3 regions of the Scandinavium tedordense genome follow, and region 3 is predicted to be linked to each of the others. Evidence: predicted binding sites of a transcription regulator. Region 3 holds the regulator's gene; each other region holds the start of a gene.
What was found. The regulator sigma-54, encoded in region 3, starts transcription at its own class of promoters, with help from an activator protein. The targets are predictions, from matches to a motif close to GTTGGCACANNTTTCGCTNT.
Positions count from the first base shown of each region.

Region 1: the regulator sigma-54 is predicted to act here: its motif matches at 1,267-1,286, upstream of glnK (P-II family nitrogen regulator).
Region 2: the regulator sigma-54 is predicted to act here: its motif matches at 1,293-1,312, upstream of glnA (glutamate--ammonia ligase).

Region 1 is NZ_JALIGG010000051.1:67,182-70,532, reverse strand. Features, by position in the region: gene MUU46_RS05520 (SmdB family multidrug efflux ABC transporter permease/ATP-binding protein) at 1-1,083, shown strand, start outside; gene glnK (P-II family nitrogen regulator) at 1,339-1,677, shown strand; gene amtB (ammonium transporter AmtB) at 1,709-2,995, shown strand; gene tesB (acyl-CoA thioesterase II) at 3,085-3,351, opposite strand, start outside.
Region 2 is NZ_JALIGG010000042.1:19,366-22,716, forward strand. Features, by position in the region: gene typA (ribosome-dependent GTPase TypA) at 1-1,020, opposite strand, end outside; gene glnA (glutamate--ammonia ligase) at 1,402-2,811, shown strand; gene glnL (nitrogen regulation protein NR(II)) at 3,080-3,351, shown strand, end outside.
Region 3 is NZ_JALIGG010000052.1:207,101-210,451, reverse strand. Features, by position in the region: gene rapZ (RNase adapter RapZ) at 1-39, opposite strand, end outside; gene ptsN (PTS IIA-like nitrogen regulatory protein PtsN) at 73-564, opposite strand; gene hpf (ribosome hibernation promoting factor) at 622-909, opposite strand; gene rpoN (RNA polymerase factor sigma-54) at 932-2,365, opposite strand; gene lptB (LPS export ABC transporter ATP-binding protein) at 2,413-3,138, opposite strand; gene lptA (lipopolysaccharide ABC transporter substrate-binding protein LptA) at 3,145-3,351, opposite strand, start outside.

The DNA.
Region 1 (3,351 bases), on a different contig from region 3:
GCGAGCCGCTCGCACTACATGGCCCGCATGCAGACTCTGCGTCTGGATGGTTTCCTGCTGCGTCCTCTGTTGAGCCTGTTCTCCTCACTGATTCTCTGCGGCCTGCTGATGCTGTTTGGGATGAGCAGCACCGGCACGATTGAAGTCGGTGTGCTGTATGCGTTTATCAGCTACCTCGGGCGTTTAAATGAACCGTTAATCGAACTCACCACCCAGCAGTCGATGCTGCAGCAGGCGGTGGTGGCGGGCGAGCGGGTGTTTGAACTGATGGACAAACCGCGTCAGAACTACGGTGCAGACGAAGTGCCGTTGCAAAGCGGGTCTATCGATGTTGACGATGTCTCTTTCGCCTACCGTGGCGACCGTCTGGTACTACAGGACATTAACATTAGCGTGCCGACGCGCAGCTTCGTGGCGCTGGTTGGGCATACCGGCAGCGGTAAAAGTACGCTCGCCAGCCTACTGATGGGCTACTACCCGTTGAGCAAAGGGGAAATTCGCCTCGATGGACGCCCGCTGTCGTCACTCAGCCACAGCGTTATTCGTCAGGGCGTGGCGATGGTTCAGCAGGACCCGGTGGTGCTGGCCGAATCGTTCTTTGCCAACGTCACGCTGGGCCGTGATATCAGCGAAGAACAGGTCTGGCAGGCCCTTGAAACGGTGCAGCTCGCAGAACTGGCTCGCAGCATGATCGACGGGATTCACACCCGGCTCGGCGAGCAGGGCAACAATCTGTCGGTCGGACAGAAACAGTTGCTGGCGCTGGCCCGCGTGCTGGTGGATACCCCGCAAATTCTGATCCTTGATGAAGCTACCGCTAACATCGATTCCGGCACCGAGCAGGCGATTCAACAGGCACTGGCGCTGGTTCGACAGCGTACGACGCTGGTGGTGATTGCCCACCGTCTCTCGACCATCGTTGAGGCCGACACCATCATGGTGCTGCACCGTGGCCAGGCGGTAGAGCGGGGCACGCATCAGCAACTTCTTGAAGCCAAAGGGCGTTACTGGCAGATGTATCAACTGCAGCTTGCCGGTGAAGAACTGGCGGCCAGCATCGAAGAAGAAACGCTTATCGCCTGATGCACCACGATTAAGCAATTTACTCACACCAGCACGCGCTGGTGCAAAAACAAAACGCATCTTGCACCGCAATGGTGCGTTTTTATTTTCCTTCCTGCCTCTCATCTTCGTTAAGTCGAACAGTGCTGCTCGCCGCAGCCACAGAAAAGGCCAGAATCCTCTGAATGACCTCCGGTTTTAATTTCTGGCACGCTGATTGCTTTACCTCATATGTGTTAGCTGCCGCCATTACCGAATTCTGACTGGAGGGGATCTATGAAGCTGGTTACCGTGGTGATTAAACCATTCAAACTCGAAGACGTTCGCGAAGCGCTGTCTTCCATTGGTATTCAGGGGCTGACCGTTACCGAAGTGAAAGGCTTCGGGCGTCAGAAAGGCCATGCCGAGCTTTACCGCGGCGCTGAATATAGCGTCAACTTTCTGCCGAAGGTGAAAATCGATGTGGCGATCGCTGACGATCAACTCGATGAGGTGATCGACGTGATCAGTAAAGCGGCGTACACCGGCAAGATTGGCGACGGCAAGATCTTTGTCGCCGAGCTGCAACGCGTCATTCGCATTCGTACCGGCGAAGCCGACGAAGCGGCTCTGTAACTCCTGGCACACAGTGATAGGGATCGAGAAAATGAACAAAACTCTAGTGAAAATAGCCCCAGCTGTATTGGCACTGTTGCCGGGCCTGTCTCTGGCAGCGCCTGCGGTCGCCGATAAAGCTGACAACGCCTTTATGATGATCAGCACCGCGCTGGTGCTGTTTATGAGTATTCCCGGGATTGCGTTGTTTTACGGCGGCCTGATCCGTGGCAAAAACGTGCTTTCCATGCTGACGCAGGTCACCGTCACCTTCGCACTGGTTTGCGTGCTGTGGGTGGTTTACGGCTATACCCTGGCGTTCGGCACCGGCGGCAACTTCTTCGGCAGCTTTGATTGGGTTCTGCTGAAAGGCATCGAACTGAAAGCACTGATGGGCACTTTCTATCAGTACATCCACGTGGCCTTCCAGGGCTCGTTTGCTTGTATCACCGTCGGTCTGATTGTTGGCTCGTTGGCGGAGCGTATCCGCTTCTCCGCAGTGCTGATTTTCGTGGTGGTGTGGATGACCTTCTCCTACGTACCGATTGCGCACATGGTATGGGGCGGCGGTTTGCTGGCCACGCACGGCGCACTGGACTTTGCGGGCGGCACCGTTGTTCACATCAACGCCGCCGTTGCGGGCCTTGTGGGTGCATATCTGATTGGCAAACGCGTGGGCTTTGGCAAAGAAGCGTTCAAACCGCATAACTTGCCGATGGTTTTCACCGGGACCGCCATTCTGTACGTGGGCTGGTTCGGCTTTAACGCCGGTTCCGCAAGCTCCGCCAACGAAATTGCTGCACTCGCTTTCCTGAACACCGTAGTGGCGACTGCGGCTGCGATTCTGGCCTGGGTCTTCGGTGAGTGGGCGGTACGCGGTAAGCCTTCTCTGCTGGGGGCATGTTCCGGTGCTATCGCTGGTCTGGTGGCGGTCACGCCTGCCTGTGGTTACATCGGCGTGGGTGGTTCCCTGATTGTCGGCATCGCGGCGGGTCTGGCCGGTTTGTGGGGCGTCACGGCGCTGAAACGCTGGCTGCGTGTAGATGACCCATGCGATGTGTTCGGTGTGCACGGCGTATGCGGGATTGTGGGTTGTATCCTGACCGGTATCTTCGCATCGACATCACTGGGTGGCGTCGGCTATGCGGAAGGTGTGACCATGGGCCATCAGGTTCTGGTACAGCTGGAAAGTATCGGTCTGACGATTGTCTGGTCTGGCGTGGTGGCCTTCATCGGTTACAAACTGGCTGACCTGACAGTGGGGCTGCGAGTTCCGGAAGAACAGGAACGCGAAGGTCTGGATGTCAACAGCCATGGCGAGAATGCGTATAACGCCTAAGTAAAAGCAAAACGGCAATCTTGAGATTGCCGTTTTGAGTGTTTGCCCCTCTCCCACAGGGAGAGGGGACCGACTGAGACCGCAAAAGTCTAACCGCGATTACGCATCACGCCTTCTTGTACCGTCGATGCGACCAGCACACCATCCTGAGTATAAAACTCACCGCGTACAAAACCGCGCGCGCTAGAAGCTGACGTGCTCTCCACGCTGTACAGCAGCCATTCATTCATATTGAATGGGCGATGGAACCACATAGAATGGTCAATCGTCGCCACCTGCATCCCTTTTTCAAGGAAGCCCACGCCATGCGGCTGAAGGGCAACCGGCAGGAAGTTAAAGTCAGACGCATAGCCCAA
Region 2 (3,351 bases), on a different contig from region 3:
CAGCTCTTTGTTCAGGCGGTCAAGGATCTGACGTGAAGTCACGTACTTACCTTCTTTACCACAGAACGGAGAGGTGTTGACGTTGAAGAACATGGTTACGGTTGGTTCATCAACAGACAGCGCTGGCAGCGCTTCTACCGCCTGCACGTCGCAGATGGTGTCAGAGATGTTCAGTTCGCCCAGACCGGTGATTGCAATGATATCGCCAGCTTCCGCTTCAGCAGATTCGATACGTTCCAGACCGAGGTGGCCCAGGACTTTACCGACTTTACCGTTACGGGTTTTGCCTTCGCTATCAATGATAGTGACCTGCTGGTTCGGCTTCACTTTACCGCGTTTGATGCGGCCGATGCCGATAACACCCACGTAGCTGTTGTAGTCCAGCTGGGAGATTTGCATCTGCAGCGGGCCATCAAGGTCAACGTTTGGTGCTTTAACGTGGTCAACGATCGCCTGGTACAGCGGGGTCATATCTTCCGCCATATCGGTGTGCTCGTTACCCGCAATACCCATCAGTGCAGATGCATAGATGATTGGGAAGTCGAGCTGTTCGTCAGTCGCATCCAGGTTTACGAACAGGTCGAAGACCTGATCAACAACCCAGTCAGGACGAGCGCCAGGACGGTCAACCTTGTTGATAACCACGATCGGCTTCAAACCATGGGCGAATGCCTTTTTGGTTACGAAGCGCGTCTGCGGCATTGGGCCATCCATTGCGTCAACGACCAGCAGAACGGAGTCTACCATGGACATTACACGTTCAACTTCACCACCGAAGTCGGCGTGCCCTGGGGTATCAACGATGTTGATACGGTAGTCATTCCATTTGATAGCGGTGTTTTTAGCGAGGATGGTAATCCCACGCTCTTTCTCCAAATCATTGGAGTCCATCACGCGTTCGGTGGCTTCAGCACGTTCGTTACTGAAAGTACCAGATTGCTGCAGCAGCTTATCAACCAGGGTAGTTTTACCATGGTCGACGTGCGCGATGATGGCGATGTTACGCAGATTTTCGATCACAACTTTGCCTCAGGCATTTAGAAATAGCGCGTTATTGTACACGGATTAATCGCAGGACTAAACAGGATCACAAACATCCTCTGCAAACAAGTATCGCAGAGTTGTCGTGTGATCGCTTTCACGAAGAGTAAAAAGGGCCTAATCACGCAAATTGCACCAAAATAGTGCCCACATTTCACACATAAGCACTATTTTGGTGCAGTATATCCATCGTGGTGCAGCCCTTTTGCACTATGGTGCGCATCATAACGCCTTTTGGGGTGTATTTAAAAGTTGGCACAGATTTCGCTTTATCTTTTTCAAGGCAACAACGCCACATTAAGCAGTGCCAAGAATAGTTCGTTACCACGACGACACTGACAAATCCGGGAGAGTTTAAGTATGTCCGCTGAACACGTTTTGACGATGCTGAACGAGCATGAAGTGAAGTTTGTTGATCTGCGCTTCACCGATACCAAAGGTAAAGAACAGCACGTCACAATTCCTGCTCATCAGGTAAATGCCGAGTTCTTCGAAGAAGGCAAAATGTTTGACGGCTCCTCTATCGGTGGCTGGAAAGGTATCAACGAATCTGACATGGTTCTGATGCCAGACGCTTCCACGGCTGTCATGGACCCGTTCTTCGAAGAGTCTACTCTGATCATTCGTTGTGACATCCTTGAGCCTGGCACCCTGCAAGGTTATGACCGTGACCCGCGTTCCATCGCTAAACGCGCTGAAGAATATCTGCGCTCCACCGGCATCGCGGATACCGTTCTGTTCGGGCCAGAGCCAGAGTTCTTCCTGTTCGACGACGTGCGTTTCGGTAGCTCTATCTCCGGCTCCCACGTTGCTATCGATGATATCGAAGGCGCATGGAACACCGGCACCAAATACGAAGGCGGCAACAAAGGCCACCGTCCAGCTGTTAAAGGCGGTTACTTCCCAGTTCCACCTGTCGATTCCGCACAAGACCTGCGTTCTACCATGTGTCTGGTGATGGAAGAAATGGGCCTGGTTGTTGAAGCTCACCACCACGAAGTGGCAACTGCTGGTCAGAACGAAGTGGCAACCCGCTTCAACACTATGACCAAAAAAGCGGACGAAATTCAGATCTACAAATATGTGGTTCACAACGTCGCGCACCGTTTCGGTAAAACCGCGACCTTCATGCCAAAACCAATGTTCGGTGATAACGGTTCCGGTATGCACTGCCACATGTCTCTGTCCAAGAACGGTACCAACCTGTTCTCTGGTGACAAATATGCAGGTCTGTCTGAGCAGGCACTGTTCTACATCGGTGGCGTAATCAAACACGCTAAAGCGATCAATGCGCTGGCGAACCCAACCACCAACTCCTACAAGCGTCTGGTCCCGGGTTACGAAGCACCGGTTATGCTGGCTTACTCCGCCCGTAACCGTTCTGCATCTATCCGTATCCCAGTGGTTGCGTCTCCGAAAGCACGTCGTATCGAAGTGCGCTTCCCGGACCCGGCGGCTAACCCGTACCTGTGCTTCGCAGCTCTGCTGATGGCTGGTCTTGACGGTATCAAAAACAAGATCCACCCAGGCGAAGCAATGGACAAAAACCTGTATGACCTGCCGCCAGAAGAAGCGAAAGAGATCCCACAAGTTGCAGGTTCTCTGGAAGAAGCACTGAACTGCCTGAACGAAGACCGCGAGTTCCTGACGGCGGGCGGCGTGTTCACTGACGAAGCGATCGATGCTTACATCGCTCTGCGCGTTGAAGAAAACGACCGCGTTCGCATGACTCCGCATCCGGTAGAGTTCGAGCTGTACTACAGCGTTTAAGAAGTTAGTCATCTCCGATGATTTTCGCGTTGTAACAAGGCTGCAACTGAGTAAGTCCCAATGAGCTTAGTCCACTAAGTGATTTGGGCGAACGAAGGCAGCCAACACCGTTGCAGCGTGAAGGACACGGAGATTGAGTTGCCGTGGAAACTTTTGGCCCATCTTCGGATGGGCTTTTTTCTCCGGCAACAGCCTGATATCAGGCACTTTGCGGAAGAAAACCGCTATAATGCACTAAATTGGTGCACACCTTTCAGGAGACTGCCGGATGGCAACAGGCGTGCTGCCCGATGCTGGGCAGATCCTCAATTCTTTAATCAACAGTATCTTACTGGTCGATGACGAGCTGGCGGTTCATTACGCCAACCCGGCAGCGCAGCAGCTGCTCGCCCAGAGTTCGCGGAAATTATTCGGTACACCGTTGCCGGAACTGTTGAGTTATTTTTCCCTGAACATTGAGCTGATGCAGGAAAGTCTGCTGGCAGGACAGGGTTTCACGGACAACGAAGTGACGCTGGTTATAGATGGCCGCTCGCACAT
Region 3 (3,351 bases):
ACCTGAACCCGAGCGACCGCTGACAATCATCAGTACCATCAGTCGTTTCTCCTTAAGACAACCGAGTTACCGTTAGGCATTTTCATCACCGTTATCGTCGCTGGTGATAATCTCATACAGTTCCTGATCGCTCTGTGCGTTACGCAACCGGCGACAGATGGTTTTGTCTGCCAGACGCTTCGCCACCAGTGAAAGGGTGTGCAAATGCGTTTTGGTCTGATCGGCAGGCACCAGCAAGGCGAACAGCAGATCAACCGGCTGGTTATCAATGGCATCAAAGGCGATCGGTGTTTCGAGCTGCACGAAAACGCCGACGGCACGCAGAGTATCTTCTTCCAGCTTGCCGTGAGGAATGGCGATGCCGTTGCCGATACCGGTACTGCCCATCTTTTCACGGGTCAGAATAGCTTCGAATACCACCTGCGACGGTAAGCCAAGCTGTTTTGCGGCCAGTTCGCTGATGATTTCCAGCGCACGCTTTTTACTCTGGCAGTGAACTGCACTGCGGGTACATTCCTGGTTAAGGACATTGCTCAATTGCAGAGCGGAATCATTGTTCATCATAATTTCACCTGCGTGCCGCCCAACCCGAACAACCGGGTCAGGCGCACGCCCGGACAATTAGTGTTGTTTCAGTTTATCTTTATGTTTGGTCAGCTGTCTTGCCAGCTTATCGATAAGACCGTCTATTGCGGCATACATATCCTGCCCTTCCGCACTGGCATGAATTTCGCCCCCGTTAACATGCAGGGTGGCATCCGAGATATGAGTCACCTTTTCCACTTTTAACACAATATAGACTTGATTGATCCGTTCGAAAAACTGCTCGAGCTTCGCGAATTTGGTGTTCAAAAATTCACGCAGTGCGTCAGTGATTTCGACATTGTGTCCTGTGATATTGAGCTGCATAGGGTCTTCCTTATCGGTTGTGTCAGACCAGCTGTTTACGCTGGTTCGACGGCGGAATGGATAAAGACTCTCGGTACTTTGCAACGGTGCGGCGTGCCACCATGATACCCTGTTCGGACAGCATGGTAGTCAGCTTACTGTCACTCAGTGGTTTCGCGGGATTTTCCGCGGCAATTAATTTCCTCACCAGTGCGCGAATCGCCGTGGACGACGCTTCGCCGCCGCCTTCGGTATTCACATGGCTGGAGAAGAAATACTTAAGCTCAAAAATGCCCCGTGGGCTGTGCAGATACTTTTGCGTGGTGACGCGTGAAATCGTTGATTCATGCATTTCGACGGCTTGGGCAATATCAGCCAGGACCATCGGTTTCATGAACTCTTCGCCCTGATCAAAGAACGCCTGCTGCTGTTCGACGATGCAGCGGCTTACCCGCAGCAGCGTGTCATTGCGGCTTTCCAGGCTTTTAATCAGCCATTTGGCTTCCTGCAGATTACTGCGAATAAATTGGTTGTCGGCGTCGTTGCGCGTGGAGCTGCACATGCCGGCGTAATGCTGATTGATTTGCAGGCGCGGGATACTATCGGAATTGAGTTCAACTGCCCAACGGCCACTGATTTTACGCACCAGCACATCGGGGATGACGTACTCCGGTTCGCCGGTCTGAATGGACTGACCTGGGCGCGGATCCAGGGACTGAATCAGCGACACGGTTTCTTTCAGCACATCTTCTTTGAGGCGAGTGACGCGCATCAGGGAGCGGAAATCATGATTGGCCAGTAGATCGAGATGATCGCTGATAATCGTTTTGGCTTCCGTCAGCCACGGCGTCTCTTTGGTAAACTGGGAGAGCTGGATCAACAGGCAGTCGCGCAGATCTTTCGCGGCCACGCCGATCGGATCAAAACGCTGGATGCGTTTCAGCACCGCTTCGACCTCATCGAGATCGAGTTCTTCGTCGCCGATGCTTTCCAGGATCTCGTCCAGCGATGCGGTGAGGTAGCCGGTATCGTCAACCGCGTTCACGATCGACGTGGCTATCGCGCGGTCGGTATCGGAAAACGGCGTCAGCCCAACCTGCCACATCAGATAATCCTGGAGTGTCTGCGTCGTTTCGCCCTGGTAGACCGGCAGTTCGTCATCCTGATAATCGGTGCCGGTACCGGACGGCGTGCCTGCGGTATAGATTTCATCCCAGCTGGCATCGAGCGGAAGCTCATCGGGCATCTCTTTCTGCTCGAGGGCATCAACGGTATCAAATGTGTCGTTGTCGGTTTCTTCTTGTGAATCGACTTCCTCGTGAAGGTCGGTTTGCTCAAGCAGGGGATTACTCTCCAGCGCTTGCTGAAGTTCCTGTTGCAGCTCGAGCGTAGAAAGCTGCAACAGACGAATAGCCTGTTGCAGTTGCGGCGTCATGGCGAGCTGTTGGCTGAGCCTTAATTGCAAACCTTGCTTCATAATCAGGGCAAATTTCTCCGGCCAGAATGTCTGTATTCACTACCCTATCAGAGTCTGAAGTCTTCCCCAAGATACACGCGCTTAACATGCTCGTCCTGGAGGATTTGTTCCGGCGTACCGTGAGCAATCAGATGCCCCTGGCTCACGATGTAAGCGCGTTCACAGACTGCTAAGGTTTCGCGAACGTTATGGTCAGTAATCAGCACGCCGAGGCCGCTGTCGCGCAGGTGTTCGATAATACGCTTGATGTCGATAACCGAAATGGGGTCAACACCCGCAAAAGGTTCATCCAGCAGAATAAATTTAGGATTAGCTGCAAGCGCGCGGGCGATTTCTACACGACGGCGTTCACCGCCGGAGAGTGCCTGGCCGAGGTTGTCGCGTAGATGCTCAATGTGAAACTCTTCCATCAGCTCGTTTGCACGGTCAACGCGCTGCTCATTGCTCAAATCATCACGGATTTGCAGCACCGCCATCAGGTTATCAAACACACTCAGACGGCGGAAAATGGAGGCTTCCTGCGGCAGATAACCAATACCCCGACGGGCACGGGCATGCAGTGGCAGCATACTGATATCGTCATCATCAATGATGATGTTGCCCGCATCGCGGGACACAATGCCGACCACCATGTAGAACGTGGTGGTTTTACCCGCCCCGTTCGGGCCAAGCAGGCCGACGATTTCGCCGGAATTCACCGTCAGGCTAACGTCTTCAACGACCCGACGTCCCTTATAGGCTTTCGCAAGATTCTTTGCTGTTAAAGTTGCCATAACGTATTAGTTACTCTTTTTAGGCTGAGCCGGTTTGGTGTTGCTGCTCTTATCCTGCAGCTGCGATGGCACCAGAACTGTCGTCACGCGTTTACCTTTTTCGCTATACGCCTGCATTTTCTGCTCTTTCACCAGATAGGTAATCTTGTCGCCTTTAATGTTGCTGTCGACCTGCTCGAGATAGGCGTTGCCAGTCAGCACGACAAGGTCGTT